2 regions of the Aeribacillus sp. FSL M8-0254 genome follow, and region 2 is predicted to be linked to the other one. Evidence: a T-box and tRNA genes for the amino acid it is inferred to sense, from the RefSeq annotation. Region 2 holds a T-box; the other holds one or more tRNA genes.
The links. A T-box is a leader RNA that pairs with one kind of tRNA and senses whether it is charged. The one in region 2 lies ahead of ileS (isoleucine--tRNA ligase), so its partner is inferred to be a tRNA-Ile.
Positions count from the first base shown of each region.

Region 1: it encodes a tRNA-Ile, which carries the amino acid that the T-box ahead of ileS (isoleucine--tRNA ligase) is inferred to sense. The anticodon was not compared.

Region 1 covers NZ_JBBOZY010000001.1:2,610,372-2,627,145, forward strand. The annotation lists gene phoU (phosphate signaling complex protein PhoU) at 1-331, opposite strand, end outside; gene pstB (phosphate ABC transporter ATP-binding protein PstB) at 373-1,164, opposite strand; gene pstA (phosphate ABC transporter permease PstA) at 1,249-2,127, opposite strand; gene pstC (phosphate ABC transporter permease subunit PstC) at 2,129-3,070, opposite strand; gene NSQ44_RS12700 (PstS family phosphate ABC transporter substrate-binding protein) at 3,144-4,130, opposite strand; gene NSQ44_RS12705 (MFS transporter) at 4,292-5,572, opposite strand; gene sodA (superoxide dismutase SodA) at 5,784-6,392, opposite strand; tRNA gene NSQ44_RS12715 (tRNA-Ile) at 6,531-6,604, opposite strand; gene NSQ44_RS12720 (DUF456 domain-containing protein) at 6,661-7,143, opposite strand; gene NSQ44_RS12725 (Na/Pi cotransporter family protein) at 7,200-8,831, opposite strand; gene NSQ44_RS12730 (DUF1189 domain-containing protein) at 9,194-9,976, shown strand; gene NSQ44_RS12735 (methyl-accepting chemotaxis protein) at 10,027-11,724, opposite strand; gene NSQ44_RS12740 (MFS transporter) at 11,802-13,016, opposite strand; gene NSQ44_RS12745 (hypothetical protein) at 13,508-13,810, shown strand; gene ispG (flavodoxin-dependent (E)-4-hydroxy-3-methylbut-2-enyl-diphosphate synthase) at 13,906-15,012, shown strand; gene NSQ44_RS12755 (hypothetical protein) at 15,048-15,434, opposite strand; gene NSQ44_RS12760 (Fur family transcriptional regulator) at 15,676-16,098, opposite strand; gene NSQ44_RS12765 (metal ABC transporter permease) at 16,095-16,774, opposite strand, start outside.
Region 2 covers NZ_JBBOZY010000001.1:2,316,147-2,332,920, forward strand. The annotation lists gene ileS (isoleucine--tRNA ligase) at 273-3,047, opposite strand; T-box leader at 3,100-3,324, opposite strand; gene NSQ44_RS11160 (DivIVA domain-containing protein) at 3,376-3,885, opposite strand; gene NSQ44_RS11165 (YlmH family RNA-binding protein) at 3,981-4,757, opposite strand; gene NSQ44_RS11170 (YggT family protein) at 4,836-5,099, opposite strand; gene NSQ44_RS11175 (cell division protein SepF) at 5,109-5,570, opposite strand; gene NSQ44_RS11180 (YggS family pyridoxal phosphate-dependent enzyme) at 5,593-6,264, opposite strand; gene pgeF (peptidoglycan editing factor PgeF) at 6,268-7,095, opposite strand; gene NSQ44_RS11190 (YlmC/YmxH family sporulation protein) at 7,178-7,429, opposite strand; gene sigG (RNA polymerase sporulation sigma factor SigG) at 7,525-8,301, opposite strand; gene sigE (RNA polymerase sporulation sigma factor SigE) at 8,433-9,152, opposite strand; gene spoIIGA (sigma-E processing peptidase SpoIIGA) at 9,204-10,130, opposite strand; gene ftsZ (cell division protein FtsZ) at 10,851-11,984, opposite strand; gene ftsA (cell division protein FtsA) at 12,026-13,312, opposite strand; gene NSQ44_RS11220 (small basic family protein) at 13,442-13,813, opposite strand; gene NSQ44_RS11225 (DUF881 domain-containing protein) at 13,816-14,538, opposite strand; gene NSQ44_RS11230 (DUF881 domain-containing protein) at 14,588-15,295, opposite strand; gene NSQ44_RS11235 (cell division protein FtsQ/DivIB) at 15,282-16,073, opposite strand; gene murB (UDP-N-acetylmuramate dehydrogenase) at 16,246-16,774, opposite strand, start outside.

The DNA.
Region 1 (16,774 bases), 290 kb from region 2:
GTTCATTTCCAATTCGAATTGCTGATTTTGCGATGTTGACTGCGTTATCTGCCATTCGTTCGATATCAGCAGCTATTTTAATGGAAACAATGATTCTTCTTAGATCAATCGCAACGGGCTGCTGCTTTGCAATTAAAAGAATTGCAAAGTCATTAATTTCCTCTTCGAGCTGATCGACATTCACATCTTGCTCTAATACTTCAATAGCCAAATCGATATCCTGCTTTTCTAATGCGCGGATTGATTTGCCTAATGCAACTTCCGTCAAACTGCCGATTTCAATTAACTTGGTGTGTAACGTGTTCAAGTCAAGTTCGAATTTTTCTCTCATTTTTTTTCCTCCAACATGAACCGTGTTATTCAAAACAATTATTATCCGAAGCGTCCTGTAATATAATCTTCCGTCCGCTTATCTGACGGATTAGAAAAGATTTGGTCGGTTTCGCCAAATTCGATAACTTCTCCGTTTAAGAAAAAGGCAGTTTTATCAGATATACGTGCAGCTTGCTGCATGTTATGCGTTACAATAATAATGCTGTAATCTTTCTTTAATTCTTGAACCAATTCCTCAATTTTCAACGTAGAAATCGGATCAAGCGCTGACGTTGGTTCGTCCATCAAAATCACATCAGGTTCAATTGCTAAACAACGTGCAATGCATAAACGCTGCTGCTGACCGCCTGACAGGCCATACGCGTTTTCCTTCAATCGATCCTTAACTTCATCCCATATAGCTGCGCCTCTTAAACTTTTTTCGACAATTTCATCCAATATTTTTTTATCTCGGATACCGTGTATTCTCGGTCCGTACGCAATATTGTCATAAATGGATTTCGGGAACGGGTTCGGCTTTTGGAAAACCATGCCGACTTGAGTGCGCAGCTCTTCAACACGATAAGATTTATCAAATATATTTCTTCCGCGATACAATATTTCTCCGTTGATCCGAACGGATGGAATCAGCTCCACCATTCGATTCAATGTTTTGATATAAGTCGACTTTCCGCATCCAGAAGGTCCAATGATTGCCGTCACTTCATTTTCATAAATGTCCAAATCAATATTTTTTAAAGCTTGATCATCACCGTACCATAAATTTAAGCCGTTCGTTTTATAGACAATTTTCTTTTCATTCTTGTCTTCGCTATTTTGTTTATAAACAATTTCTTGTTCTTTTTTCAGTTCAGTTTTTTTCAATTCAGTAATTGCCAAAATAAAAACCTCCTTCATCCTTTTAGGAAAACCCATTTAATAACGCTTTTGAAATTTGTTTCGAATCAACACCGCAACCGAATTCATTACTATTAAGAAAATAAACAACACAATGATTCCGGCAGCTGCTACATTTTGAAATTCTGCTTGAGGTCGCGACGCCCAATTGTAAATTTGAATCGGCATAACCGTATAGGAGCTTAATAAATTCTCTGGTAAATAGTTAACAAATACAAATGCACCCGCCACAAGAAGAGGGGCTGTTTCTCCAATAGCTCGTGAAAAAGCTAAAATGCTTCCGGTAAGAATTCCAGGAATTGCAGCAGGTAAAACAATTCGATAAATTGTTTGCCATTTCGTTGCTCCCATTCCATAAGAAGCTTCACGTAACTCTTTCGGAACCGAACGGATCGCTTCTTGAGCCGCCACGACAATAACTGGCAATATTAATAAACTCATCGTTAAGCCGCCTGCCAAAATACTTCTACCTAAATCCATCGCCCGAACAAATACTGTAAGCCCCAACAAACCAAAGACGATAGATGGGACACCCGCCAAATTCGAAATATTCGCCTGAATAAAATTTGTAAGTTTATTTTTTTTCGCATATTCCTCCAAATAAATAGCTGTTCCTACACCAAGCAGGAGGGAAATTGGAATGACCACTCCCATAACCCAGATCGAGCCGATCAAAGCCGCTTTTATTCCTGAAGCAGAAGCTCTCCTTGAGGCAAAATTTTGGAAAAACTCCGGTGTTACATAACTAATTCCTTGAGTGAATATCCGATATAACAGGATGGCAAGAACTACTAAAGCGAAGATGGTAGATACAAAAAACAGCGTTTGAAAAAAACGATTTTTTAAAGTCCTTTTGCCCATCATTTTTTGGACAACCGTTTGATCAATGTACTTCATGTTAATATTCCTCCCTGAATCGGCGCGAGATAAATTGAGCTAATAAATTCATCAGCATTGTAAAGACAAAAAGCGTGGCACCAACAGCATAAATGCTGTAATAGATTGTTGTTCCGTATCCCGCATCGCCCGTGCTCACTTGAACAATATAAGCCGTCATCGTTTGAATAGATTCAGTTGGATCAAACGTTAATTTTGGAGTAGCTCCTCCAGCTAACGTGACAATCATTGTTTCGCCAATCGCACGGGAAATCCCTAGTACGAACGAGGCAACGACTCCCGATGTGGCAGCAGGAAGCACTACTTTTAAAGCCACCTCAAATTTTGTCGCACCTAAAGCAAGTGCGCCTTCTCGAATGGAATTCGGGACAGAGCTCATCGCATCTTCTGAAAGGGATGCAATCATCGGAATAATCATAATTCCAACAACAATGCCCGGGCTTAATGCGTTGAAAAAGCCAATATCAGGGATTATCTTTTGCAAGAGAGGAGTAACAAACGTCAGAGCAAAAAAACCGTATACAATAGTTGGAATTCCTGCTAAAACTTCTAAAATCGGTTTGATAATCCTTCTTGTCCGATCTGACGCATACTCACTCAAAAAAATAGCAGATGCAAGACCGACTGGAAGTGCAACAATCATGGCTATAACCGTTACTAACAGCGTGCCAGAAACGAGAGCCATGATTCCATATGAGGCATCATCTTTTAAAAACGGATACCATTCTTTTTCAGTGATAAATTCAAAAAAAGAAACCCGCGAAAAAAATATTATTGTTTCTGTAGCAAGAGTAACAATAATTCCGATTGTTGTTAAGATGGAAATAGCTGCTGCAACAAATAAAGCGGCTGGGACCAATTTTTCTATAAAATCGTGCATCGATTTTTTTGATTTTTTCTCTTTGATCAATTCCCGAACCGATTTTCCTGCAGATAAAGCCATCATGAAAACCCCTTTCATGCCCATAGGAAGATGAGAAGCAAGGATGCTTCTCATCCAACCAGTCTATTTATTTTTATTTTAAACCTTCAAGCGTTTTTAACTGCTCATCATATTGCTCTTGCGGAAGTTTAACATAGCCAACTTCCTCTGATAATTCCCCTGCGTTTTCTAAAGCATATTTCACGTATTCATACACTTGCGGCTTCTCTTTTAATGATTTGTTGTTTACATAAATGAACAGTGGACGGGAAAGCGGTTCATAAGTTCCTTTTTCTATTGTTTCATTTGTCGGCTCGACTGCTTCCCCTTTAGAGTTTACAATCGGTACAACTTTCAACTGGTCTTTATTTTCTAAATAGTATGCATAGCCGAAATAACCTATTGCATTTTTATCGTTAGCGACTCCTTTTACAAGTACGTTATCGTCTTCGGACAATGTCGCATCTTTTACGATCGGTTCGCCGCCTAAAACAACTTCATCAAAATAATCATACGTACCGGAATCTGTACCAGGCGAGAAATATTTAATTTGTTCATCCGGCCACTCAGGGTTAATGTCAGACCATTTTTTCGGCTCGCCTTTCCAAATTTTTGCTAAATCTTCAATCGTAAGTTTGTCAACCCAGTCATTTTCTTTGTTTACAACGACGGATAAGCCGTCAAAAGCAATTTTGAATTCTGTATATTCAATTCCATTTTCTTCAGCAACTTTTTTCTCTTCGTCTTTAATTGGGCGAGATGCGTTAGAAATATCAGTTTCACCAGCTGTAAATTTTTCAAAGCCTCCGCCTGTTCCTGAAATTCCAATTGGAGCTTTTACATCAGGATGTTCTGCAGAAAATTCTTCAGAAACAGCTTCCATTATCGGACCAACAGTTGATGATCCATCAATAGCGATTTCACCTTCTAATTTTTGCTCGCTTGATCCGCTTTCTGAAGATGATTGCTGTCCGGAGTTTGAACTATTTGTGTTTGCATCATCCGAATTACCGCAGGCTGCTGTAAAAGCTAATACAGAACTGATCATAATGGATGACGCCAAAAATTTAAAATTTTTCATTCGGTTACTTCCCCCTATTATTTCGTGATCTCATCTTACGTATATAAGATTAACTTTCAAGTATTAAACAAGTTTTAATAGAATGTAAAGCTTTTGTAAAGCTTGTTTTTTGTGTGTATAAAAAACAGATGATGCTGCGTAAACGGCATTCCTCATTTATTTTATCCCTTCTCTCCATCCGCTAGATTTGGCCTGTGTATGCGCTTTTCTTGTTTTAACAGGCGGTTGCTTTCTTTCAGCCTAATTTGTTTAACAAACAGATATATGAACGCATGGCCTGAACCTATTAAGAGCAATAAAAAAGGAATGGTTTTTGTTTCATTTGTCAAAGCAACTGTAAAAATAAAAAAGAGGATCGATAGGATTCTTCCTGCATTTAAAAAAATTTCTCGAACAACAATATATTCGATCCTTGCTTGCGCAATATTCCACCCTTTTCCAATCACATCATACGTGATCGAAGAGTACGGAACAAGCAAAATTGGATAGGCAATTCCGATTGCAATAGCATATATTAACAATCTTTCATAGGAAATTTGAAATAAAATGAGAAACAAGGAAAAGTATAGCATAAGCCCGCCGGCTAGAATAGCTTTTTTCCTCATTTTTTTCGTAATCCACCGAGAAGCCACAATATAAGTGAAAAAGGCTACGAAAGAATTTAGAAAACTAAATGTACCTAAAGCCATCTCACTTTTGGTCACGATGTATACAAACACATTAATGAAAAATGTAAATGTTCCTTCACGCAATCCTTGAAACACATGAGCGTTTGTAATTAATCGCCAATTTTTATTTCTTTTTCTTTCTTGAATGATTTTCAATAAAATGTAATCTCCATGAGCTTTTCTAGACGTAAAAAAGAAGCTCAACATGACAGCAACAGTAAATAACATTAACGAAACTGCAAAAATCACTTTATACCCAATAGTATTTGTAAGTCTTGAAATAATCAGACCGGCTAACATCGGTCCAATCATCCCTGAAAGGGAAGTTAATATCCCAAGAAAGCCATTAAAAAAGTCCCGTGTTTCCGGTTCAGTAATTTCAAATGTCAACACATTAAAGGCCAGCCAATAAAAACCGTAGCCGATGCCAATGATTGCACCTAACAAATACATGTAGTTGACAGCTTGATCTTTTAAAACTAAAACGGTTAGAAAAAATGCGGCTAAAAACGACACTCCTAGGCGAAGTACAACGACTCGATCAATTTTTTTGGATACTTTCCCAGCAATAATGAAAGCAAGCGGCTGAAAAATGACAATAAATAAATTGTATAATCCTAAATCAATCAATTCCCCTGACTGTTTCCATAAATAAACATTTACGAACGTATTCGAAAGTGCAATGCTTAATGAATAAAAACCGCCGATCATCAACAGCAGCATGAAATCATGGTCTGTTTTTCTTGATCCAATCCATTTTTTGACATTTATCATATAAAACTCCCCTTTACTTGCTACTACTATTTTTCCTAGCTAAAGGGGAGTTATGTATAAAGAAAGGTGTTTTCGTTACCTTTCAGTGATTAAACTCGAGAAAAGTCATAGAAACTGCTGAAACTCTAATGAATGTCAGCTTCATTCAATAAATTTTTTAAAAATACATAAAAAAGGCTGAGATTCGAATATCTCAGCCTCTTGTAACAGTTTATTTTGCAGCGCTGTAGCGTTTTGCTACTTCGTCCCAATTCACAACATTCCAAAACGCTGCAATATATTCAGGACGACGGTTTTGGTATTTTAAGTAATAAGCATGCTCCCAAACATCAAGGCCTAAAATTGGAGTTTTCCCTTCCATAAGAGGATTGTCTTGGTTTGGAGTGCTTGTAATTTCAAGCTCGCCGTTGTTTACAACCAACCATGCCCAGCCGGAGCCAAAACGACCAGCAGCAGCTTTAGCAAATTCTTCTTTAAAAGCTTCAAAACTTCCAAATTTTTTGTTAATTGCTTCTGCTAATTCTCCAGTTGGCTCGCCGCCTCCATTCGGTGAGAGGATGGTCCAGAACAAGCTGTGATTTGCATGCCCTCCACCATTATTTCGAACAGCTGTACGAACAGATTCAGGAACAGCGTCTAAATTAGAGATTAAGTCTTCTACACTTTTAGATAAAAGTTCAGTTTGACCTTCCAAAGCAGCGTTCAAGTTCGTCACATATGTGTTATGATGTTTTGTGTGGTGAATCGTCATTGTTTCTTTGTCAATATGAGGTTCCAATGCATCATAGTCGTATGGCAATTTAGGTAATTCATAAGCCATAATGAATCTCCTCCTTAATGATTAATATGTACTAAATGCTTTCTGCCTTGAAGCTTTCATATTCAGATTACCAAACTTATTAAAATGATGCAATTAATGTGCAATTAAAAAAACGGTTACATTATTCGACTAATTTTATGGACCCTGCAGGATTCGAACCTGCGACCGGACGGTTATGAGCCGTCTGCTCTAACCAGCTGAGCTAAGGGTCCTTTTTCAAACACATAAGTAAATTATCACTAAATAGCTATTGAAGTCAATGGCTAATTTAGAATATTGTATAAAGAAAATGAATGATCATCAATAGCTGAATCAGCCCTTTTGCTACTGTGCTCGCCAACAACCCCAATAAAGAACCGACTCCAACCTTTACAGCCTCGCTAAATGTTTTGCGGTGTACGAGAAGCTCTGCCGCAACAGCCCCTAAAAAAGGTCCTAAAATAATGCCAACAAACGGGATGATAAATGGCCCGGCAATTAAACCAATCGTACTTCCCCATCCGGCTGCTTTACTTCCACCAAACCGTTTAACTCCTACCATATTTGCCAAATAATCCGATAGGAATAAAAGAATGATGAACATACTTTCAACAACCCAAAATGAAATGGTTAACTGGCTGAAGCTAAAACTAATTCCATAGATAAAAAAGGCTGCTACAATCAATAACGCTGACGGTAAAATGGGGAAAAGCAGCCCGACAAAAGATAAGATAAAAAGAGCAATGATCAAAATCCAAATGATTACATCCATTTGCTTATCCTCCTATAAATTGTAAATCAATGAACAATTTAATCCACTTGAAACGATTATTGACGGTATCCTAAAACAGCTTCCGCAATATTCACCGAGTGGTCGCCAATTCGTTCTAAGTTGCTGATAATATCTACATATACTATTCCGCCTTGTCCGGTACAAATCCCTTCATTAATGCGGATAATATGTTTTTTGCGTAAAGTGCGTTCCATTCTATCGATTTTTTCTTCAGATTTCAATACTTTTTTTGCTAATACAACATCGTTATCATCTAAAGCGTCGATCGCATCCTTCACATTTTGCAAGGTAATTTCAAACATTTCCAATAAATCTTCCAATGCTTGCTCAGTAATGGTGACTTTATTATTATTTTTATAATCAATAAGCTCCACTATATTTTCAAAATGGTCGCCGATTCGTTCAATATCTCGAACAGTATCCATTAAAATGGAATGTCGGCGTGAATCATTTTGCGACATATCTTTTCCAGAAATCAATACGAGATAATCTGTTATTTTCCTATCTAAATTATTGATCGCCTCTTCAAGCTGCATCGCCATTTGTGCGTGCTTCTGCTGATTTGTCATCAAAAATTGTCTTGTTTCCTCTAGCCCTAATGATGCATATTGACCCATCCGAAGCAGTTCTTCCTTCGCTTGCCCTAAAGCAATGGTTGGTGACTGTTCAATAAAAATTGGATCCAAATGCTTCGCTTTATACTCTATCGCTAAATCTTCACCAGGTATAACTTTTGTGACAAGCAGTGCAAATGCACCGATGAACGGCGCTTGAACGATCGTATTGACAACATTAAATATTCCATGAGCAAAGGCAATGGTCATTTCAGGATTTAAATACAAATGAGCTTGCAATGATTCGATAAAATATTTGAAAATTGGTAAAATAATTAGAAAAATTGCCGTTCCGATTAAATTAAACATTACATGCGTCAAAGCAGCCCGTTTGGCAGCAATCGATGCTCCAATTGATGCCAAAACTGCTGTGATGGTTGTTCCGATATTATCACCGAATAATAAAGGCAGCGCAGCGTTGAGATCAATTAACCCTTGTGAAAACATCATTTGCAAAATCCCAATCGTCGCACTTGAACTTTGAACGATGATTGTAAAAACGGTTCCAATTACAACGCCAAGCAGCGGATTTGCACTTATGCTGACAGTCAAGTCATGAAAAATTTCTAATGATCTTAACGGCTTCATGCCGTCTCCCATCAATTCAAGCCCAAAAAACAAAGCGCCAAATCCAAAGATCACCTGCCCGATGCTGTTTATTTTTTTGTTTTTAGAAAAAAATAAAAGAACAGAACCTATAAATAAAATTGGCAAGGCATAAGCTTCGATATCGAATCCGATAATAAATGCCGTAACAGTCGTTCCGATATTTGCTCCCATGATCACGCCTATTGCTTGCTTTAAGCTCATGAAGCCGGCAGAAACGAGACCAACCGTTAAAACAGTTGTACCGCTGCTCGATTGAATTAACATTGTCACAAACATTCCAGCAAAAATACCCATAATAGGGTTTGTCGTAAACTTATCCAAAATATCTCGTAATTTATCTCCGGAGAATTTTTGCATACCTTCTCCCATACTTTTAATCGCAAATAAAAAAATTCCAATCCCGCCAAGAAATTCAAATAATATTTTTTGAACATCTACATCCACTCGTTTCACCTCCTTATTTTTCCAAATGTATTAACAGTTGAATCATTTTTGAAAAAGAAACGTTTATATTTCCCATTACCAAATTCCTTCAAATCCAATTTTTTTATTTTGCAATCGGTGCAGGCTCCTGCAGCTTCTATCAATAATAATGGATGAAGTCGATATGCCCCGCAAATAAAATTAATTTTTAACATGTTCCTCCCACACATGTTACTTTTATATTTTAAATTTAACAAAAAAATTTTACATTTTGTTCACAATTGTTATTCTTATTGCCGAATCGCCTATATAACTTATTTTCATTATTTTTGTTTCATTGGTACAATCAAATAGAAATGTTATAAAAGGAAGTGTTTCGTTCAATGAATTTATTTGTCCTCCTTTTTAAAAGCATATACTCTCCAAAAACAATCGCTCTTACTAGATTTCAAAAAATCGGCAAACCCATTCTTTATGGATTTTTATTGGCCTTTCTTGCCGCCCTGCCCAATTGCATATATTTAAACTTAGCTATTGTAAATGCTATAAACGGGCTTGACCAAACGATAAATGAAAAAATCCCTGAATTCACCATTCATAACGGAACTTTAAAATCCGAGGAAAATGCGGTTGTGGAAGCAAAGCATGGTCAATATACAATTATTTTTGACCCAAAAGGAACTTTCACAAGGGATGACTTGAAATGGCAGGAAAACGTCATCGGCATCTTATCGAATGAATTTGTTTTCGTTTCCAATGGCACAATGCAGCAGCTCGAGTATAACTTTTTTCAGGAAACAGAGATAACAAAAGAGGATTTGCAATCTGCCATCAAACAGCTGTCTGAAGTTGCTCCGATTATCATTCCCGTGATATCTGTCACACTATTTGCGATGTCAGCCACTTCTAAATTTGTGGAAATTACGTTTTTAGCTATTGTCGGGCTGTTGTTTAAAAAGAGGATGGGAAAAAGATTAAATTTTAAACAGCTTTGGACTATTTCAGCCTACAGTGTCACGCTTGCAACCGTGTTTTTTGCCATTATGAACTTTTTTCTCATCGATATATCCTTTGCTCTTTATATAAACTGGTTTGTACATATAACTGTTTTATATCTTGTATTAAAAGAAATCCCGAGCCCGAAACAACCAATAAAAGCTGCATAAAAAACCCCTTAAGGCAGAATTTCCAACTCTGCCTTAAGGGGTTATTAACACTATGATTTAAACTGAAATTTGTTTGTAGTGGACTTTAGAGATTCGGACAGTTCCATTAAAGTTAGTCCAATAGCATGGGTTTCGCGAATTTGTTCCATCTGTACTTTTGCGACAGATTGCATTTGCTCTGCACTGGCGAACGTTTCTTGAGAGACTGATAAAAAATTTTCAGCAGATTGCTCCATTTTAGGGAGCCAATCATCTAAAGTATGTAAGCTGTGTCTTGTTTCAGACAATATTTCATTCACTTTTCCAATCTCATCTACTAGTTGATCAAATGAAAGCCGCGATTTATCTGCAACTTCTAAATGGTTTTGCACAAGCTCCAAAATTAGCTTAAACTGCCGATAAGCGCTCTGAGAAATATCATCCATCATTTTTACAGACTGTGCTATGTCTTCCGTCGCTTTGGATGACTGTTCAGCCAATTTTCGGACTTCCTCAGCAACGATGGCAAATCCTTTGCCTTCTTCTCCAGCTCTTGCTGCTTCAATTGTTGCATTTAATGACAATAGCTTTGTTTTCTCAGATATTGCATATATCATTTCCACAACCTTTTCAATCGCCGTCGAATGATCTCGAACACTTTGGATCGTTTTAGACATAGTTTTGCACTCTTTTTCAAAGCGATTTAACGATTCGATCATCTGTCTCATATTTTGTTCTCCCGTGTTGGCTGATCGGTTCATGCCTTGTGCGCTTGAGAAAAGGCGCTCTATTCTCTCCAGCACAGTTTGAACTGTATTTTTCATGGAATGAAATACTTTTGCGCTTTCTTCAGAGCTTGAAGCTGTTTGCTGCGCACCGTTTTTTACCATTTCAATCGCTTCAACAAGATTTGTATGTAATGTTAATACGTCATCAGAAGAGTGTTTAAGCTTCCGGCCTGTCGAAAACAAATTTTCTGTCGTGGTATTAATCCTTTGAATCATCATCCCCAAATAGCCTGCCAATTGCTTAAAGCTTTTGATGAGCGAAAGGATTTCTGGAAGATTTGTATTTATGTTTAAATCAAGCTGAATATCTCCTTCACGCATTTTCCTCATTTTTTCCCTCAAAATCGTCAACGGTTTTGTCATACTTCTGACAGCTAAAAACAAAATTCCCATCATAAAAAGGACGCTGATTATTCCAATCCAGATTGTACTGTAAGCTAGTTCATGCACAGGCTTTATAAAACTTTCTGTCGGAACGGCAAGCAAAAAAATTCCTTTCAATTCCTGCATTTCTTTAAAAGCCAACGTATAATCTTGTCCATTGAAAGATTTATGAATAATTCCGCTATTTTTTTTCGTTATTTCCTTTACAATTTCAGCTGGGATTTGAGTTTTTGTTTTAACGCTAACTGAAAATGGTGTGGCCTTTTCATTTCGAACGAAAAAAAAGTCAGCATTTAAACCGTCCTGAATCAGCTGGGAGGATTGCCTTTGAACGACTTCTTTATCAAATCTTTCGAAAAAATCATCAGAGCTATTTACATAAGCATACAGAAGATTGCTGGCAGCAATCTCTGTCATATATACTTCCCTTTTTAATCGATCCTCTATCAAATTAAAAGTTGTTTCACTTGCTTTTTGGTAAGCAGTATAACCGACAACAGTTATCGAACTAATAAGAAGTATGAGCGCAAACAAAATCAATCTTACAGATAGAGGTATTCGCTCTCCTATCGACATGTTCTTTCTCTTATTTTTCACTATTATGATTTCCCCCTTTATAAGCTTAACAGCATTATGACAAAAGATTATTAAGGGAATTTAAAGTTTTTTTATTTTTATTGTAAATTCCTCCACATTTTGCTACATACTATTTTCCAATTATTTTTAAATACGTATAGGAGTAAACATTGAACGAGCGACAACATAAAAAATAAAAGCTTAAACAACAACTGTTCATTGCCAATCCACAAGCTAAAAACAACCGGTCCGAGCGCAACCCCTAAAAAGCGCGCCATCCCGTATAAGCTAACTACAATCCCTCTTTCTGCATCATCAACACTTGATATGATCAACGAATTAATAACCGGCAGCACAAAACCTAAGCCGCCAAATGAAATAGTGATAAAAAACAAAAATAGCGAAAACTGTTGAAAAATCAAAAAACTGAAAAATGATAAAAACGTCATGAACATCCCTACCAATAAAAAAAGAAAACGGTTTTTTTCATAGTCTAATCGCTTTCCTGTCCAATAAGACGATATAGATAATGCGCCTAACGGAAAAGAGTATACAAATCCTTTAAAGAATCCATCGATATGATATAACTCTTCAATTAAATAGGCTAAATAATACAGTAGCCCAAAAAGCAAAAACATACTTGTACCGCCATACAGGTAAAGAGATAACAATCGCGCTTTTTGCACCTTTAACACATCAGCTATTCTTTGCACATATTCGTGAAGCGATATTTTTTCCTCGCCTGATGGAGAAGTCTTTATAAAAAAAAGAATGAAAAAAAGCAAGAGAGTTCCAATAATAGGGAAAAGAATGAATGGAAAATACCATGCTACAAGGGCTAACAAAGCCCCTAAAATGGGAGCGGCTACTTTTGCAGTTCCGTTGAACACTTCTAAAACGGCAAGAGCTCGATCCCGTTTTTCGCCCGTAAACATGTCTCCTGCTAATGACATGGCTAGAGACGATATTCCTCCTGTGCCAAGCCCTTGCACCAAACGTCCAGCTAACAATGTCCAAAAAGCAATAGATTTGTTGACAAAACCGCTGAAAAAACAGATAGCCCCCCCTATGATCAGCAATAAAAGCGACCATAAAATAAATGTTTTTCGGTCGTAACGGTCGGAAAGGAAACCTACGATTGGGATGATGATCGCTGCAGGTATATTAAATATGCTTAAAATAAAGCTCGTCTGTGCAGCTGTAATTTCAAGCGCTTGTCCAAATTCCGGCAATATCGGGATCAGCATCGAATTTCCTAGCACCATCATAAACGGAAGCATCCCTAATAACATAATGATGATATGCTCTCTCATATTTATCTCCCTTCGTTTACTCGAATTTCGAATTGATGCATGAATTCATTGTTGACAGCATGGAATGCGCTAAACCGAAGAATATCTTGGACGTTTTCAAAATGCTCTTCGATCGTAAAGCAGCTTCTACCCTTTAGGTTTAACTGAGCTTCCCTCTCGCATTAATTCAGGCACTGGCTTCAGCTTGAACATATTTTCGGAAAGAATAGCTGGAAAGGATCTGAATTCATAAATTTGAGCCCGCATTGCCTGAAAGCTTTAATCTGTATAAATTTTCCATTTGAGAAGGAAGAAAGATCGAAAAAAGCATCGAACTCGCTTTGCAACAGCTTCAGCAGCTTGTCTCAAGCGAGAAAAGAGATGTTGATTTCTCCCCAGGTCCTCCGAACTTGCTAACTTTTCACTTGTGTATGCCAGCAAAGACATAATTGGTATGTTTGTACATAAAAAAACATATATGTTAATAAAGAACAAAACGGGGGAACATAGAGATGAAACGTTTATTTTCCGCTTTACTAGTTATCTTTTTCAGTTTTGTTATTTATTATGATTTAAAAAACGGTACATTACCTGTATCTTCCATACAAAATGAACAACATGCTGAAGAACAATTTATGGAGGTAAAAGTGAAGGAAGGAGATACGGTTCTTTCCATTGTTGAAAAAATACACGATAAGCCTGTTCCAGCAAGCATTGAAGAGATTATTAAAGATTTTGGGGAATTAAATTCAAATGAAGATGTGTACAGTATACAAGCAGGAAAAACATACAAATTCCCCTTATATAACAATTAGTTAAAGTTTTTAATTCTTGTCATTGCTTGGCTATGATTGGTACAATATCATAGGATGGCAAATGTTCCATCAAACGTATTTATATTTAAGGAGCGATAAACGTGAGCGAAATCACACATCGTACGAAAACACGTCCAGTCAAAGTAGGCAACATTCAAATTGGCGGAAATAATGAAGTAGTCATTCAAAGCATGACCACAACGAAAACGCATGATGTTGAAGCCACAGTAAAAGAAATTCACAGACTGGAAGAAGCAGGTTGTCAAATCGTTCGTGTTGCTTGTCCTGATGAACGGGCTGCAAATGCAATTCCAGAAATCAAAAAACGCATTAACATTCCTCTAGTTGTCGATATACATTTTGATTACCGGCTCGCTTTAAAAGCGATTGAAGGCGGAGCAGATAAAATACGGATTAACCCGGGGAACATCGGGCGAAGGGAAAAAGTAGAAGCCGTTGTGAAGGCTGCGAAAGAAAGAAACATTCCAATCAGAATTGGAGTAAACGCCGGTTCACTTGAAAAAAGGATTTTAGAAAAGTACGGCTATCCTACTGCTGACGGAATGGTTGAAAGTGCATTGCATCACATAAAAATTTTAGAGGATCTTGATTTTCACGATATTATCGTTTCTTTAAAAGCGTCTGATGTACGGCTTTCAATCGAAGCATATGAAAAAGCTGCAAAGGCGTTTGATTATCCTCTCCATTTAGGGATTACCGAATCTGGCACTTTGTTTGCGGGGACAATCAAAAGCGCTGCCGGCCTTGGAGCCATTTTAAGCAAAGGCATCGGCAATACTTTGCGTATATCATTAAGCGCTGATCCCGTCGAAGAGGTGAAGGTTGCCCGAGAATTGCTGAAATCATTCGGCCTGGCTGCCAATGCAGCAACACTTATTTCATGCCCTACATGCGGAAGAATTGAAATAGATCTCATTAAAATCGCGAATGAAGTCGAAGAATATATTTCAAAAATTCGTGCGCCAATCAAAGTAGCTGTTTTAGGATGCGCAGTAAACGGTCCAGGCGAAGCGAGAGAAGCCGATATTGGAATTGCTGGTGCACGAGGCGAAGGTTTGCTTTTTAGAAAAGGAAAAATTGTTCGGAAAGTTCCGGAAGAAACAATGGTCGAAGAATTAAAAAAAGAAGTGGATTTAATCGCTGAAGAATATTTCAAAAAACAAGAAAAGGAAAAAGTTTAAAGCTTGGAGCGGATGCCCCAAGCTTTTTGTTTTTGTTAAAAAAACGGTAATACGAAAATTCCAAGCAGCAAGGAAACGATACCTATTCCGATCGCCCATGCTCCCAGATTTTCCGCACCGCGCCGACGGGCGATAAACCCAATAATGATACCCGATGCTCCTAATAAAACGGGCAAAACAAATAAAGAAATAATCGATAGTGCCAGCGCCAGCCATCCTAAATTGCGGCCGCCAGCTTCATCGGCGTCATTATTATAATTATATGTTTCATTTGTATTTCTAGATTCAACTGCTCCAGCTTCTGCTGCGGTTTCTTCTAGATAATCTCGGTTTTCATTATTCCGGTTTTCAAAATTTCGGTTTTCCTGAATGGCATTTATTTCAGTTGATTTGCCGGCATGTGGGAAATTTTTGTTTGCCATTGCCATATCCCTCGCTTTCAAAAGATAGGAGCATTTATAGTATAAGCAAATCAATTCCCATTATTATGGAAATGTTTTCAAATAGGCTCTAATGTTGGATCAGAGAACGGGAAGCAATATGTTGATCCTTTATTTTTTTACTATTTGTGAAATTTTATTCTTTTTTTAAGCAATGACAAAACTCGAGTTCATCCCTTCTTATCACGAATTCCCATAAAAAAACAAACCTTGTGATCAAATTTCACAAGGTTTGTTCATGGCAATTCGGGCATAACCCATAAATTTCAAATTTATGTCCATTAATTTTATATCCGTCCAAATACTCCTCTATCGTATTCATTGGGCATGATTCGATCTCTTTCGTTTTTCCGCATTCCATGCAAATAAAATGGTGGTGATGATGTCCTAAGTCACAATGAAAGCGAAAGTGCTTTTCACCTGAAAGCTCTGTCGTTTCCAATATACCCAACTCTGCAAACAATGATAAATTCCGGTAAATCGTATCAAAACTTAAACCGGGATAGCGCTTATTCATTTTTTCCAAAACATCTTTAGCTGTCAAATATTTATCAGAATCGGCAATTAGTTGAAGCATTTCTTTCCTTTTGGATGTATATTTATATCCCTTTTCTTTTAAATATTGTAAAGCTTGTTCGACATTCATATTTTGCCCCTCCTAGCTTTTGACAAAATAATGGAAAAAATCAAAGCCAATACCTCTAAAATGACAATTGTTCCTCCCGGAGCAATATCTAAATAATAAGATAATACTAAACCGATTAAAACGGAAGCTTCTCCTATTATAACGGAAAGAAAAATTGTCTTTTTAAAACCGGTTGCTATTCTAATACTTGCAGCAACAGGAAGGGTCATAAGCGAGGAAACTAACAAAATTCCAACAACTCTCATGGAAACGCTTATCACTAGGGCAACTGTTAAAATAAACAAAAGATGCAAGCCTTTTGCCGGCAGCCCTAAAGCAGATGCATATTCTTCATCAAACGACAGTAAAAACAATTCTTTATAAAACAATACGATCAATAAAATAACCAATGCTGCAACACCAGTAATAATATATAAATCCGTCCTGGAAACCGCACTAACACTTCCAAATAAGTAATTAAAAAGATCTGTATTAAACCCATCTGCTAAAGAGATAAATACAACGCTAAAACCGATCCCAGCCGACATAATTATCGGAATGGCCAATTCCGCATAAAATTTATAAAAAGCTCGCAGCTTTTCAATCACAAGTGAGCCTAAAACAGAAAAACCCATTCCGACATAAATTGGATTCAATGAAGAAAAGAAGGATATTTTTGAAGATAAAAAAAGACCGC
Region 2 (16,774 bases):
TTATATTGTAACCGCCGTACTGCCTCCTATCACATTCAAGTTTTTCCACACACATAAATAGCGGCTTGGAAATGATTCACACTTTAAAAGCTAAAAAGCTGAATTCTTCTTTCAATTTTGAGCAAAGTATTCATTTTTGAAAAAGCATCCGAGAAAACTTTTCCAATTGACTATGACGGATTTCAATGAAAGATCGTTCTTTTAACACACTTCTTTATGAGGAAGCATTGCTAAATGAAAAAACTCCCTGTTTGCACAGGGAGCTGATAAAACTATGCTAAATGGCTGTAGTGATCTTTCACAATGCTTGCACATCTTTTGCACAATGTCGGATGGTCATGATCTGTGCCTATATCTGTTGAAACAACCCAACATCTTTCACAAGTCTCACCATCCGCTTGCTTCACAATTATTTTGATGCTATCAAATGTTTGCGCTTCTTCTGGAGCATCTTTGTAATCACCGGCAATTTCTAACTGGGAAACAATAAACAGCTGTTTTAAGTCCTCTTGTATTGAATTGAACAATTCTTTTATTTCTTCGTTCGGATAAAGGATGAGAGCAGCATTTAACGATTTGCCGATCACTTTTTCATTTCGGGCAATTTCCAAGGCCTTTAATACATCATCTCGAACTGACATAAACTGATCCCATTTCGCTTGAATCTCTTTGCTGCCTTCAATCTCTACAGCTTCCGGCATATCGACAAGCTGTACGCTCTTTTCTTCAACTGATTCAATATGTCCCCATACTTCTTCTGTTGTATGTGGCAAAATCGGTGTCATCAGCTTTACAAGAGCAAGAAGCGCTTCATATAAAACCGTTTGGATAGAGCGTCGATTATGGCTGTCAGCAGCCTCAATATACAGAATGTCTTTTGCAAAATCAAGATAAAATGAGCTTAGCTCAATCGTACAGAAATTGTGAACGTCATGATAGATGGATGCAAAATCATATTCTTCATATGCTTTTCGCACTTTGGCAATTAGTTTATTCAGTTTAATGAGAATATAGCGATCCACTTCTCTTAATTTTTCTACAGAAACACGATGCTGATTTGGATCAAAATCAAACAAATTTCCTAACAAGAAACGGTACGTGTTGCGAATTTTCCGATATACTTCAGATACTTGTTTTAAGATTGCATCAGAGACGCGAACATCCGATTGATAATCAACTGATGCTACCCATAGACGAAGAATATCTGCTCCAAACTGTTCCGTCACTTTGGCAGGAACAACAACATTTCCTAACGATTTGCTCATTTTCCGTCCTTCGCCGTCCAGCGCAAATCCATGGCTTAAAACGCCTTTATATGGAGCTTTTCCGGTGACAGCAACTGCTGTAGACAGCGATGAATTAAACCAGCCGCGATATTGGTCAGAGCCTTCTAAATAAAGATCAGCAGGACGCTGCAAATCTTCCCGTTCAACTAAAACTGCTTGATGAGAAGAGCCCGAATCGAACCAAACGTCCATAATGTCTGTTTCTTTCGTAAAAATGCCGTTCGGGCTTGAAGGGTGTGTAAATCCTTCTGGAAGCAGGTCTTTTGCTTCACGTTCAAACCAAACGTTCGAGCCGTGCTCGCGGAACAGTTTTGCCACATGTTCAATCGTTTCATCTGTTATGATCGGCTCCCCATTTTCACCATAAAACACTGGAATTGGCACGCCCCATGCCCGCTGACGGGAAATACACCAATCGCTTCGATCGCGGATCATGTTATGAATGCGAATTTCTCCCCAATTAGGGATCCATTTCGTTTCTTTAATTGCTTGCAGCAATTCGTCTCGAAAATCTTTAATGGACGCAAACCATTGCGCTGTTGCTCTGAAAATTGTTGGTTTCTTTGTCCGCCAGTCATGTGGATACGAGTGCGTAATAAATGAAAGCTTTAGCAATGCTCCTACTTCTTCTAATTTTTCCGTTATTTTTTTATTTGCGTCATCATAAAACAATCCTTCGAACCCTGGAGCTTCTTCTGTCATGTACCCTCTTTCGTCGACAGGACATAATACGCCTAGGTTATATTTTTGTCCGACGACAAAATCGTCTTCCCCATGGCCTGGCGCTGTATGGACGCATCCTGTACCAGCGTCGGTCGTTACATGTTCGCCAAGGATCACTAATGAATCGCGGTCATAGAACGGGTGTTTCGCAACCACATATTCCAGCTCTTTGCCTTTAAACGATTTCACTACTTCATATTCTGTCCAGTCCAGCTCTTTTGCCACTTCTTCGAGCAGAGCAGATGCGATCACAAACTTGTCAGCTCCAACCTTCACTACAGAATATTCCAAATCAGGATGAACAGCAATTCCTAAGTTTGCAGGGATAGTCCACGGAGTAGTCGTCCAAATGACGATTTTTTCTCCATCTGTTAATACATTTTTCCCGTCCTTTATTTCAAATGCAACATAAATAGAAGGCGAGCGTTTGTCATAATATTCAATTTCCGCCTCTGCCAAGGCAGATTCGCTCGATGGAGACCAATAAACCGGCTTCAAGCCTTTATAAATATATCCCTTTTTTGCCATTTCTCCAAAGACGCGAATTTGCTGAGCTTCATATTCTGGTTTCAAGGTGACATATGGATTTTTCCAGTCGCCTCGAATTCCAAGGCGTTTAAATTGCACGCGCTGGCGCTCAATTTGCTCCCATGCATATTGCTCGCAATGTTTTCGAAATTGCGCGACATCCATCTCTTTTCGATTGATTTTTTGTTTCTTCAAAAGTGCTGTTTCAATTGGCAGACCGTGCGTATCCCATCCTGGAACATACGGTGCGCAATATCCGCTCATGGATTTATAACGGACAATAATGTCTTTTAAAATTTTGTTTAAGGCATGCCCCATATGAATATCCCCGTTTGCGAACGGCGGACCATCATGTAATATGAAAAGAGGCCGTCCTTTCGTGCGCTCCTGCACTTTTTCATAAATATCCATCTCTTCCCATTTTTTCTGGATCTCAGGTTCTTTTTTCGGAAGGTTTCCTCTCATTGGAAAGTCTGTTTTCGGCATTCGTAACGTCTCTTTATAATCCATTCCCATTCCTCCACATAATATTTGTTCACTAAAATAAAAAAACTCCTCATCCCTAAGGGACGAGGAGGAATCTCGCGGTACCACCCTTTTAGATGCGCACAAGTCATGCACATCCACTCATAAACATAACGGACTTGGCCGCCACAGCCTACTAGCATGTTTCAGCTATGGACTCAAGGGTGATGTTCATCCTTTCGCCTTTACCCGGGCTTCCACCGTCCCCGGTTCGCTGTCATAAAGGGCTTGAAAGGACTACTGTCCCTCTCATTGTTTTGTCATATTCCGTTTTATTTTCGTATTATATGAAAACACGAACAAAAAAGTCAAGTTATACTTTCGGTTCTTCCGCTTCTTCTCCTAAGATTGGCTCGACATTGTATTCCATTAAGTGATCCCAATCATCATTTTTTAGCAGATCAAGCTGTGCTTCGATGAGCATTTGAAAACGGGTGCGGAATACTTTTGACTGCTTTTTCATCTCTTCGATTTCCATTGCAATTTTATGCGATTTAGCAAGTGCTTCATTGATGATTCTGTCAGCATTTTTTTCCGCTTCTTTAATGATCAGCTTCGCTTCCTTTTGAGCGTTTCTTTTCACATCTTCCGCAGCTTCCTGCGCAACTAAAATCGATTTATTTAACGTTTCTTCTATATTTGTAAAGTGATTCAGCTTCTCGGTTAATTCCTTCACCTTTAATTCCAATTCTTTCTTTTCGCGGATGACCATTTCATAATCTTTAATCACTTGATCTAAAAACTCATTTACTTCATCTTCATCATAGCCGCGAAAGCCTTTTGTAAATTCCTTGTTATGAATATCCAGCGGGGTTAAAGGCACAAATTCCACCTCCATATGTATGTTTTTCGCAAAACACTAATCCAATTATAAACGATTTTTCGACAGAATGGGCAAAAATCTTTCCATTTGTAATATTATTTTTGTATTCCGATCTTAATGCGCCACTTATCTTTTCTTGTTTTCCCTTCAATTGCCAAAACTTTGCTTCTTCCGAATCCTCGGACAGATAACACATCATCTTCCGCAATTTCAAAATGAGCATCCTCAACAATTTTCCAATTGACTTTGACGAGACTATTTTCAATAAGCGATTTTATTTTTTGCCGAGATTGGTGATAAACATTTGCTAGAACAGCATCGAGCCGAAGCGAAGAAACGGTGATCAAAGAAATATCCATTTCTTCTTCATGAGAAAACACATCTTCGAATGGAATCTGTTTCAAACGAACGGAAATCTTTCCAATTTTATTCCAGTTCAGCTGCAGGAAATTGGCAATTTCTTGCGCAACCATGACTTGCACCGTTTCATCATGAATGATAATGTCGCCGAACTTGCTCCGTTTTAAGCCGAGCGACATAAGCGATCCAAGCACTTCGCGATGTGATAATGTCACGAATTTTTTCGGGAACATGATTTCAAATGCGAACATTGAAAAATCATCTAATGTCGGTTGAATATAGTCAGGGTAAAAAAAAGCCCGCTTTCTTTCAGCATTTTTATAGCCTCCGAAAAATTGCACGTGAACATCCGGATTTTCACCGATCAATGTCTTAATGATTTTCTGTTCCCGCGGATCTAAAAAATCGGTCAATTTTGGCCGATATTGCTCAGTCACAATTTGTTTCCATCCAAAGACTTTGTCAATGAACTCCCTTTCTTCTTTGCGAAAATGTTGATAAACACTCTCCATAAGAGACAACTCCAATTATGATATGAAAAGAGCCGATTGGCATACAAAACAATTCGAATGTCAATCGGCGAATGAATTTTATGAAATCATACTAAAAAGAGCATATAGCCCATAATCTGCAAAATGCAGGGCAATCAATGCAACAATAGGAGATACATCAATCATCCCTAATGGAGGAATGATTCTTCTAAACGGTTCTAAATAAGGCTCACATATAGCCGCTAAAAATTGTCCAATGGACGTTTCCCTTGCATTCGGAAACCAAGACATTAAAATATAAATGATAATCGCATAGGAATAAATATCGAGCAAAAAACTTAATACGTTATATATTGTCCCCATCAATCATTTCTACCACCTTTTATTTTCATCATCTGCCATGAAATCGGATATGGAGCCAGCGACATCTACGTTATCTGGGGTACATAAAAATATGTTTGTTCCAACACGCTGGATGTCTCCGCCAATAGCATAAACAGTGCCGCTTAAAAAATCAACAATTCTTTTTGCCTGATCATGCCCGATCCGCTGCAAATTGACAATGCATGAACGGCGGTTTTTCAGATGATCAGCAATTTCTTGCGCCTCTGAATACGTTCTTGGCTCACATAATATTACTTTAGTGGATTTTTGGGCGCTTTGCAAACTTACAACATTTTGTTTTCCGAAAGCGGCATTTTTTTCAACGCTGCTGTTGTGATTGAACATAATCGGTTCATGTTGGTGTTTCTCTTCCGGAGCTTCCATATCTTCAATCTCATAATCTTCATCATCGAGAGCAAAAAAGCTTTTAAATTTATTCTTTAAGCTCATCTGATTTACCTCCAGTTTCGTTTTATGTACCTACTAGCGAGGAGCCGATGCGAAGATAAGTAGCCCCTTCTTCAACCGCGATTTTGTAGTCGTTGGACATCCCCATTGATAGCTCTGTACATGGTGCATTCGCTATATTTAGTGCTTTCACTTGTTCCTGCAGTTGCTTTAAACTTCGGAAGCATCTTCTGATTTCTTCTTCATCTTCTGTAAATGGAGCCATTGTCATTAATCCGACAACTTCGATATGGCGATACTCCTTCAACTGTTGAATAAAATCAATGCATTGTTCAGGAGCCACGCCATGCTTTGACTGTTCGCCAGATGTATTTACTTGCACAAAGCATTTGATCGTTCGATCTGCTCTTTTTTCAATTTCGTTTGCTAGCGATATTCTATCCAACGAATGAATATAATCGACCTTGTCTATAATATTTTTCACTTTTCGAGTTTGAAGTGTGCCGATGAAATGCCAGACAGCTTTTGACCCAATGCTGTTATATTTCGATAAAAAACCGTCATCCCTGTTTTCGCCTAAGTGTAAAATGCCTGAATTTATCGCCTCTATAGCCCGTTCTACCGTTACATATTTCGTCACTGCAATAATTTGGATATCATCTATTTTTCGATTTGATTTTTTGCATGCTTGTTCGATTTCCTGTTGGATTCGTGCTAAATTTTCTTTCACTGACAAGGCTTAGTATCCCTCCTTCAAACCGATAAATCCCATCATTCGTCCTGTTTTCCCTTGATCTCTTCGATGGGAAAAAAACAAATCTTGATCGCAGCTTGTACAATATGAGGTCAATAGGATTTGATGTTCCGGCACTCCTTTTTTCATTAACAATCTTTTGTTGATTTCTGCAAGATGAATAGAATAAAGGCCGTTCTCAAGCTGTTTATAAAATGTCGTCTCATTGTCAAAAAGAGGTTTGATCGCATCGATCACATCGTCATTGACGACATAACAGCATTCGCCGATTGAAGGACCTATGGCTGCAAATATATTTTGAGCTTGCACACCTTCGTGCAAAACCCAACTGTCGATCATTTCACCTGCTATATTTTTCGCAGTCCCTCTCCAGCCCGCATGTGCGATGCCAATTAGTGAGTCTTTTGGAGAAAAAAAGAAAATCGGAACACAATCAGCAAAAAAAAGGGAAAGTAATATATTTTTTTCCGATGTGTATAGGCCGTCCGTTTGAGTGATGCATTGACGATATGTAAAAACCCCTGATCCTTTATGTTTATTTACTACCTTGACAATTTGTTTGTCATGGACTTGATCGGCACATACCCAGTTTGGTAGATCAAAACGAATTTTGTCCCCAATGATTTTTCGATTTTTGATCACCGTTTCCTTTTCATCATTCACATGAAGACCTAAATTTAATGAAGCAAAACCATTCTTGGAAAATCCTCCTTTTCTCGTCGTAAAACCTGCTGTAATCTGAGAATGAAGCTTCGCCCAAGCAGGTATGGAGAAAAAAGATTCATCTGTTAATTGAAACGGTTCATGTTTCATTGTACCATTCCTCTTCGACAATTCTCTTATTTTTATTTTAACATATCTTTAAGCCAACATTTAACCAAAATTCGTGCGATTCTTATTCTGTTTCAACATTTTTCGAAACTCTTACTAAAATAACATCTTTTCCGATTTTTACGATGTTCCTCCAAGGAATGACAATTTCTTCCCCTTTTCCAAAAAAACCTAAAACCTTCCCTTGACTAGTGATCATGATCGCTTGAATTTTACCAGTTTTTAAGTCGATGTCAACGTCTTCAATGCTTCCTAATTTTTTTCCGTCATGGACATTCACAACATCTTTTATTTGCAAATCGGAAATATGGATCATGCCGGCTTCTCCCCTCAAGTATTTTTACAATCAGTATATGAGTTTTTTTTTGAATGATGATAAAGGGCCACATTCAAAAGAATGTGGCCCAATGATTATTGAATATTTTTGGTCATTTGTTTAATGGCAGCTTTTTCAAGCCGAGAAACTTGAGCTTGGGAAATGCCGATTTCTTCTGCTACCTCCATTTGTGTTTTGCCTTGAAAAAACCTTTTTTTCAATATCAGCTTCTCCCGATCATTCAATCGTCTGATCCCCTCTTTTAGAACAATTTCTTCAATCCACTTGGAATCGCGGTTTCGCTCGTCGCTTAACTGATCCATGACAAAGATCGGATCACCGCCGTCGTTATAAATCGGTTCAAATAATGAAACTGGATCTTGAATGGCGTCTAAAGCAAAAACGATTTCTTCATGCGGCACATTCAGCTCTTTAGCAATTTCTTCTGCCTTCGGCTCACGTGACGTTTCGCTCATGAGTTTTTCACGCACCTGCAAAGCTTTATAGGCAATATCACGCAATGATCTTGAAACACGTATCGGATTGTTGTCTCGCAAATATCGACGAATTTCACCGATGATCATCGGTACAGCATAAGTAGAAAATTTTACGTTTTGACTCAGATCAAAATTATCTATAGATTTCATCAACCCAATACATCCTACTTGAAAAAGATCATCGACAAACTCGCCTCTGTTATTAAATCTTTGGATGACGCTTAAAACAAGTCGCAAATTTCCGTTGACAAGCTTTTCTCTGGCTGATAAATCACCGCTTTGCATTTGTTTAAATAATTCTCGCATTTCTTCATTTTTTAAAACAGGAAGCTTCGAAGTATCAACACCGCAAATTTCAACTTTATTTCTTGTCATTTCGTTTCCCCCTTACAGGAGTTCTTGCTGTCTTAAGTTAAGTATCTCCCTGAAGGGGAAAAATATGCACAAGCTGTTCAGAGTGGACACGCTGTTGATTTTTCGCTATACATGCGACTAGCAAGCAAAAATTACACCATTTTATTAAATTCTTTTCGAAGACGCTTAAGAATTCTTTTTTCCAATCTTGATATGTAAGATTGAGAAATCCCGAGCATGTCAGCCACATCTTTTTGCGTTTTTTCTTCTCCGCCATGCAATCCAAACCTAAGCTCCATTATTTGTTTTTCTCGTTCATTTAATTGCTGCAGCGCCCGCATTAATAGCTTTCGGTCAACATTAGCCTCCAAATCCTTTGTAATAATATCGTCTTCTGTTCCGAGAACATCCGAAAGAAGCAGTTCGTTTCCATCCCAATCAATGTTCAACGGTTCATCAAAAGAAACTTCAGATCTTGTCTTATTATTTCTGCGCAAATACATTAATATTTCATTTTCTATACATCTAGATGCATATGTCGCAAGCTTGATCTTTTTTTCGGGATTAAAGGTGTTGACTGCTTTAATTAGCCCGATCGTCCCAATGCTGATCAAATCTTCAATATTGATGCCGGTGTTTTCAAATTTTCGGGCAATATACACGACAAGGCGCAAATTTCGTTCAATCAAAATCGAACGGGCAGCCTTATCGCCGCTCGGAAGTTTTTTTAACAGTATTTCTTCCTCTTCCTTCGAAAGCGGAGGCGGCAGCGCTTCGCTTCCGCCAATATAATAAATTTCATCTGTTTTGATCCCTAATTTTGTTAAAAACTTGTACCATATATACGTGAGATAAAGCTTAATTTTTTTCATGTTGTTCCCCCTTCTAAACAAATTGGTTTATGAGTATGCTATGAATAAAGGCTAAGAAGCATCTTTTTGTTTACCCGTCTGGATCATTTTTGGATGAATAATGCATTGATAATCGTCTTCGCTTGAAAGCCGCGAATGATTTAGTCCAATAAGCGGGCGGGACAGCATTAATGATTCTTCTTTTGTATGAATCACCACTTCGTCTGCTATTACGGCTAATAATAACTGAAGATCCTGGCCAACAGACCGATACGGAATAATTTTCAGCCTGCCGATCCATTCTTTCTGTTCTATCGCTGTCACAGCCTCCATAGGATTTCGATTAGAAATGACTTGGTGCATACTTTCAGGAAACACGGTCATTAATTTTTCCGCTTCGGCAATCATGACTGGCTTCTTAGTGATGGGATCATACAATTGATTGCCGCTGTCAATCAATCCTTTTACTGTTACTTTTTTCTCCATCATCGTGATCGAAACATCGACAATTTGATCATAGTGGATTTTTTTTGCTTCAACCTGTTCAAGCCGCAAGCGGGAAAAATACCAAATAATCGGAAAGCCGACCACGATAAATAACCAGCTGACAGGATTTCCGAAGCCATTTCCATTTGTTAAAATCATGTTATTTTGAAATGAAAAGCCTACTTGAAAAAAATAATAAGTGCCAAGCATACCTCCCCCAACTGCAAAAGTGACAAAATAGAAAGTCAATAAATTTTCTATAAAGTAGCGAAACTTCTTAAAGCCAAAAGCATAAAGAACCATCACACATGAGAGGATTAGTTTTGATTCCGGACGGCTCGCCAGCTGTGCGAAAGGCGAAAAAAGCAATATCACAATAGCGGAGCCGATGAGCGAAGCAATCATTATTTTTTTCCATACAATGTTTCTCTTTAAGATGATTGCTGTAAGAAAAAGGAGCATGATATCAAAGCAAAAATTCATCAGCCAAATAGCATCCAAATAAATGGTCAACCGCCTCTTCCTCTCCCACCATTCAATTTTCTAGGCTTCTGACTTGCTATTAATAGGTAGTATAAACGCTATTCATTCCAAATTGTGTCAAATAGTGGCGAGTACAGCATACAATTTTTGACGGATTCCTAATGTTTTCGTCGAATGGAAAAATGGTTAAAGAAAAAAAAACGGTACAAGCCTTTTAGAGGAAGAAAGCTAAATTGCTGAAGTTGTAAACACTTTCGTTAAGAGACGATGGGGAAATTACAGGAGATCTTTTCTTAAAAAAGCTGTGTAAATGTTTATACTTTTTCAGAACGAGGAAAAAGCCTGGCTAAAAAGCCAGGTCCTTTCGCGTATATATCTGCAATTTATATTCCACAAAAAATATTAGAACTTACCATATACATGGCATTAAATTTTCAGCAAGGATCCGCATTTTTTTCAAATGGCATGTCGTATTTTTTCATAAAGTTTTGATTCATTCGTTTTGCTATTTTCGGGAACGCGTGCAAATCTGTTTATCTATTTTTACATAATTTTTTGATTCTTTCCGCCGTAATACGATTTTTGAACAAATCATGCCTAATAGGAATCTCTGAATCCTGCAAATATTTATGTTCCAGTCCAATATTTAAACTGTTTTACGCATGCAAATAATAAAAACCTTCCATTTTGCCCGCTTGATGAGCTTTAAGAAAAAAGCATGGATGACGTCTATTGTCACCCATGCTTTTTTTAGCGGCGCTTTCTGTTTCTTAAAAATGTCGGGATGTCAAGCGTATCTTCTGCCTGCTGCAATGCACGGCTCGTAATGTCGTGAGTCGGCTCTTCCTTTTTCACTTCACGCTTAGTTGCAACATTTGGCTTCTTATTAGGAGCAAATGGTCTCGCTTCTTGCTTGCTAGGATTTATTTCAGTTTCTCTAAATCCAGTTGCAATCACTGTTACAACAATTTCATCCTTCAAATCTTCATTAATAACAGATCCAAAGATCATGTTGACATCTTGGTCCGAGGCTGATGCAACAATATCGGCTGCTTCTTGAACCTCATATAGGCTTAAATTTGTTCCGCCGGTAATGTTCATCAATACTCCTTGCGCCCCGTCAATTGAAGTTTCAAGAAGCGGACTTGAGATTGCTTTTTTGGCAGCTTCAGCCGCTCTGTTCTCTCCCGTTGCTACTCCGATTCCCATCAATGCAGAACCTTTGTTCGACATAATCGTTTTCACGTCCGCAAAGTCTAGATTGATGAGTCCCGGCACAGCAATTAAATCAGAAATACCTTGCACTCCTTGACGAAGAACGTTATCCGCTTCACGGAAAGCTTCAAGCATCGGCGTATTTTTATCAACAATTTCAAGAAGTCTGTCATTCGGAATCACAATAAGAGTGTCAACGGCTTCTTTCATGGCTGCAATTCCACCAGCCGCCTGCATAGCGCGTTTTCTTCCTTCAAACGTGAACGGCCTCGTGACAACGCCGACCGTCAGTGCTCCTAAATCTTTGGCAATTTGCGCAATGACAGGTGCTGCACCAGTTCCGGTGCCTCCTCCCATTCCAGCCGTTACAAACACCATGTCTGCACCTTTTACAGCTTCTTCAATTTGTTCCTTGTTTTCTTCAGCAGCTTTTTTTCCGACCTCTGGATTTGCTCCTGCACCAAGGCCCCTTGTCAATTTTGCGCCAATTTGCATTTTTGTTTCTGCTTTTGAAAGGTTTAATGCTTGTGCATCAGTGTTGACAGCAATGAACTCTACACCTTGCACACCATGTTCAATCATCCGGTTGACGGCATTATTTCCGCCGCCTCCTACTCCAATAACTTTAATTGTTGCAAAGCCGTCAATATTCGTATCGAACTCCAACATGCAAAATCCTCCCTAATCCATCAATGCTCTATTGACGAAATTTATTCGAAAAAGTACCCAAAAAATTTCTTCACTCTGCTCATTTTTTCTTCATTTTGACGCTTCGTTTTTTGCTTTAAAGTCACTTCATTCGCTTCACTCGGAACAGTTTGCTTAATCTGTTCCACCTCCACCTTCGATCCAATCCGTCTCCCTTGAATTTTTGCATTTTTGTAGGCAAACTGGATGAGACCGACACCTGTCATGTATTGAGGATTTCTAACACCTATGTAGTCGGGGCTAGCAATCCGAACATTGTGGGCGAGTACAGTTTGAGCAAGTTCAAGCACACCAGGAATGTTTGCACTTCCGCCAGTTAACACGAAACCTCCGGGCAATTCCCTGAAGCCCAGTTTTGCAATTTCTTGAGCTACAAGCAGAAAAATTTCCTCCATTCTAGCCTCAATAATATCAGCTATTTGAAGCTGATTGAATTTTTGCATTTTATCGCTGCCTATAATCGGAACATCAAACACCTCGTCTTCAGATGCATGATCATAAAAGGCATGTCCATGTTTAATTTTAATTTTTTCAGCATTTTCTGTGGAAGTTCTAAGACCAATTGATAAATCGTTGGTAATGTGTTCTCCCCCAACCGGTAGAACGGAAGTTGTTTTTAACTCTCCGTTTTCAAAAACTGCAATGGTAGTGGATCCCCCGCCAATATCGATAAGAGCTACGCCTAAATTTTTTTCGTCTTTGGATAAAGCAACTGAACCACATGCGAGAGGCTGAAGTGCAATATCCGTAATTTCAAGGCCTGCACGTTCAACGCAGCGCAGTAAATTATGTAGAATAGTTTTTGATCCGGTGATGAGCAGCCCTTCCATTTCCAGCCTTACTCCCAACATTCCCCTTGGATCATGTATCCCGTCAAGACCGTCTACAATAAACTGCTTCGGAATGCAATCTATAATTTCCCGATCTGGGGGAATGGATAAAACTTGTGCAGCTTCAATGACACGCCTTACATCTTCATTTTGAATTTCTCGGTTTTCACTTGAAACTGCCACTACTCCTTGACAATCTTGAAGTTTTACATGAGAGCCGCTCACACCGACAACAACTTTATGGAGGGGCATGCCGATCATTCTTTCCGCTTGTTCCACAGCCTTTTTAATAGAATGAACGGTTTCATCTATATCAACAATTGATCCTTTTTTTAAGCCTTTTGATTTCACATTACCAACACCAATAACGTTTAACGATTCATCCATCATTTCGCCAATGATTACTTTTACATTGGATGTACCGATGTCAAGACTGACAAATATTTCATTGCTGTTCAATGCTTTTGGCACCTCCTTATCCAATACTACTATTCTATTACGTCCAATAGAACAATACAATGAAACGAACGTTACATATTTGTTTCAATTTGTATATGTGTAAATTCAACACTTGATCTATTTTCCCTTTTAAAAGTTGGATTTTTTTTTGTGCGTATTTCTGCCGCTGTTCCATTTTGCGATTAAAATTCTGCGAATAACCGCTATATTTTGGAAAAGCCGAACTCCAAAAGCAAACATTGCTACTAAATACAAGTCTACACCAAGATGAACGCCGAGAAAAGCTAAACTTGCAGCTAAAAGTATATTAAAAAAGAATCCGGAAACAAACACAAGCTCATCATAAGAATTTTGCAAGTATGCCCGGAATCCCCCGAACAGAGTATCAAGCGCAGCAAGTATGGCTATTGATAAATAGTTGGAATATTCATCTGGAATTTGAATGTTGCTGTACAGACCTAAGATGATACCTAAAAGAATTCCGATAACCGGGAGCCACATAACTAATTCCCTTCCTTTTCATCTTTAAGAGGTGCCATATTTTGAATGCGGATCGATTTTTCATAAGGCGGTATAATTAGCTGTTTCTGCGGTGCAGATACGGTCAATTTCAAATTATCAATCGCAAAATCGTCTTTCAATGCAGATCCATTTATTTTACTGTAAAGTTTTTCAGCGTCGTTTGATAAAATTTTGATTTCAATCGGGTAAGTGTTCAGACTGTTTCCGTCAATTTTCGTTATTCCGTTAATATCGCGGATAACGGTTGTGTTGACAACTCTGTATCCGTTTATTGAAATTTCTTTTGCTTCATAAGAGTTCACTTCATTGATCAGACGCTTTAAAAGCTCTGGCGAAATCGGCTGAATAGGTTTTCCGAGCAGGTTGCTGTCAAACAAAGGCTCAACTGTGAGAACGACACCCTCACCTTTTACTTCGGTTAAACCCGCTTTCGCCTTCAGCTCTTCTAAAGTATCTTTCAACGCTTTTTCAGGACTTTCGTTTTTTTCCATTTCCCTTTGCATTTGGTCATATTTGCGGATTTCTTCTAACAATTCCACTTGAAGCTTTTGTTCTCTTTTTAAATCTTCACGGAGCTCCCACATATCCCTCGTATCACGCTCGTCCGGTTCTTCTATGGATCGATATTGCACGCCAAGCATAAACCCAAAAATTGTTGTAATGATGGAAAATGTAAAGGCAAATTTCCATTTTGGTTTAATCAATCGTCCATCACCTTTCTTTTTTCTAGAGCTAGGTTAGCTAGGGTTTCCGCTAATCATCCAGTTCATTTGACAAATAGGGCCCCATTTTAATTTCTTTTTTCTTTTCCACCTTTACAACAATATTTTCATAGGCAAGCTGATCCAAAACGCCTCCTGCAATGTTTAGCGCCTGCGTCAATACCTCAGCATCTCCGATGGCAGAAATAACAAATGGAGCGGGAAATTGGTTTCCATCTACCGTTACGACGGGGCCGTTACAGATGATATAAGAATGATGGAATATTCTTTGTCCGTTGATCGCTACAGCGGTCGCACCTGAAATGAGCAATTCATTCACAACTTTAAAGATGTGGCTTTCATGAACAATATAATTGTTCACATTTTCCCCTTCTGGAACATAAGAAGAGTCTTCGAGCGTCACTTCAATCCCTTCGCCGACAACCCCTACCTCTCCTACAAACATCCTCAATTTTTCAACATCTTCAACTAAGTTATAATAAAGCTCTTTCTCTTTTTTCAATTGCTCTTCAATTTCTGTAACTTTTTTTTGTTTTTGAAAAAGCTCCTCCTGGAGCTTCCGGTTTGTTTCTTCTTGATTGATCAGCAGCTTTCTTGTTTCATATTCTTTTTCCCACTGTTCTGGTGATACATTCAAATCTTTTCTTTCTTTTGTCCATTGAAAAGAATATGAAATTAAGAAACCGACGACGAGCATAATAAAAAATAACATGACATGGCTGGCATTAGCTTTCCTCATCGGCTTTGTCCCCTTTATTCTTCTGTGATCCTTTCTTGCTGTAAGGCTCAAAATAAGAACCGACTTCTAAGTGGATAATCCCTTTTACTTTCGGGTTGAGTTCTTTTACAATCATTGGATATGAACGCATTTTTTCAGCAAAAGTTTTCATAGAAGCTCTCACTTCATAGCCGTTGTTCATAAATAATGTAATTATGTACGGATCCATTTTTTCCGGCGTATAGTGAACCTCAGAAATGGAATTGGAAATGGAATGCGGAAGGTTTGTCAATTGTTCAGTCATGAGATGAGCAAATTCAGCATCGTCAAAACCGAATAAGATCGGAGCATCAGGCACTTTTACGCTTTTTTGTCCATCTAAAGTTTCCCCGTTTTCCAAAACCGGGTAAAAGGATGATCCATTGGACACGTAGGCTACTCGTTTCATTTCTTCAATTTCAATCCGAATGGTGTGAGGGAAAATTTTGACTATGTTCGCACCTTTCACTTCTTTATGTTTTTTCAAGGCTTTGATCGTTTTTTCTTTATTAACACTCCAAAAATTCGTCTGTTGATCGATACCGGAAAGCGAAATGATTTCATCGCTGGGAACATTGACATTTCCGCTCACTTCTACGTTTTTCACTTTGCTTAACGGCGTTTCTAAATAAATAATTAATAAAATAAGCAAGGAGAAGGTGAGAATAAATAGTATAAATCTCCTATTTGCCTTTTGTTTGCGCTGCTGCTTGAGCTTCGGTATCCGATCCTCGATTGAAACGATTTTTTCTTTTTCCAAGTCTATGTTCACCCCATCCTAGATTCATTGAATCCAGGTTTAATATATAAGCTTGTCCAAAAGGAGCAAAAAATGTTTAAAGGTGAAAAAACGGCAATAGCATGCCGTTTTAAAAAAATCTTGTTGAAATATTATAACATAATGTACAAGCTGAAAGGGAGAAAGATTTTTCCTATTTATTCCTTCCAACAATTTCAACTTCCGTTTCCATTTTGATTTGGAATTGCTCGTAAATCGTCTTTTTTACAAAATCGATGAGGGCCAGAACATCTGAAGCTGTTGCATTGTCTTCATTGACAATAAAATTCCCGTGCATCTCCGATATTTTTGCGCCTCCGATTTTGTAGCCTTTTAAGCCGGCTTTTTCAATGAGCTGACCAGCATAATGAGGAAGGGGGTTTCGGAAAATGCTTCCTGCGCAAGGATGGTTCCAAGGTTGTGTTTCACGGCGATATTCTTTATTTTTTTGCATCGTGGATACGATGCTGTCTCTATCTCCTTTTTTTAATTGAAATACCGCTTCTAAACATATTCCCGGGCGCTTTTTTTGCAAGATGGAGCTGCGGTATGAAAATTCCATTTCTTTATTGGAAAGCCATTCTAATGTCCCATCTGCAAACAAAATATGCGCCTTTTTGAGAACATTTGAAATATCCGAGCCGTGCGCACCCGCATTCATATAGACCGCACCGCCTACAGAT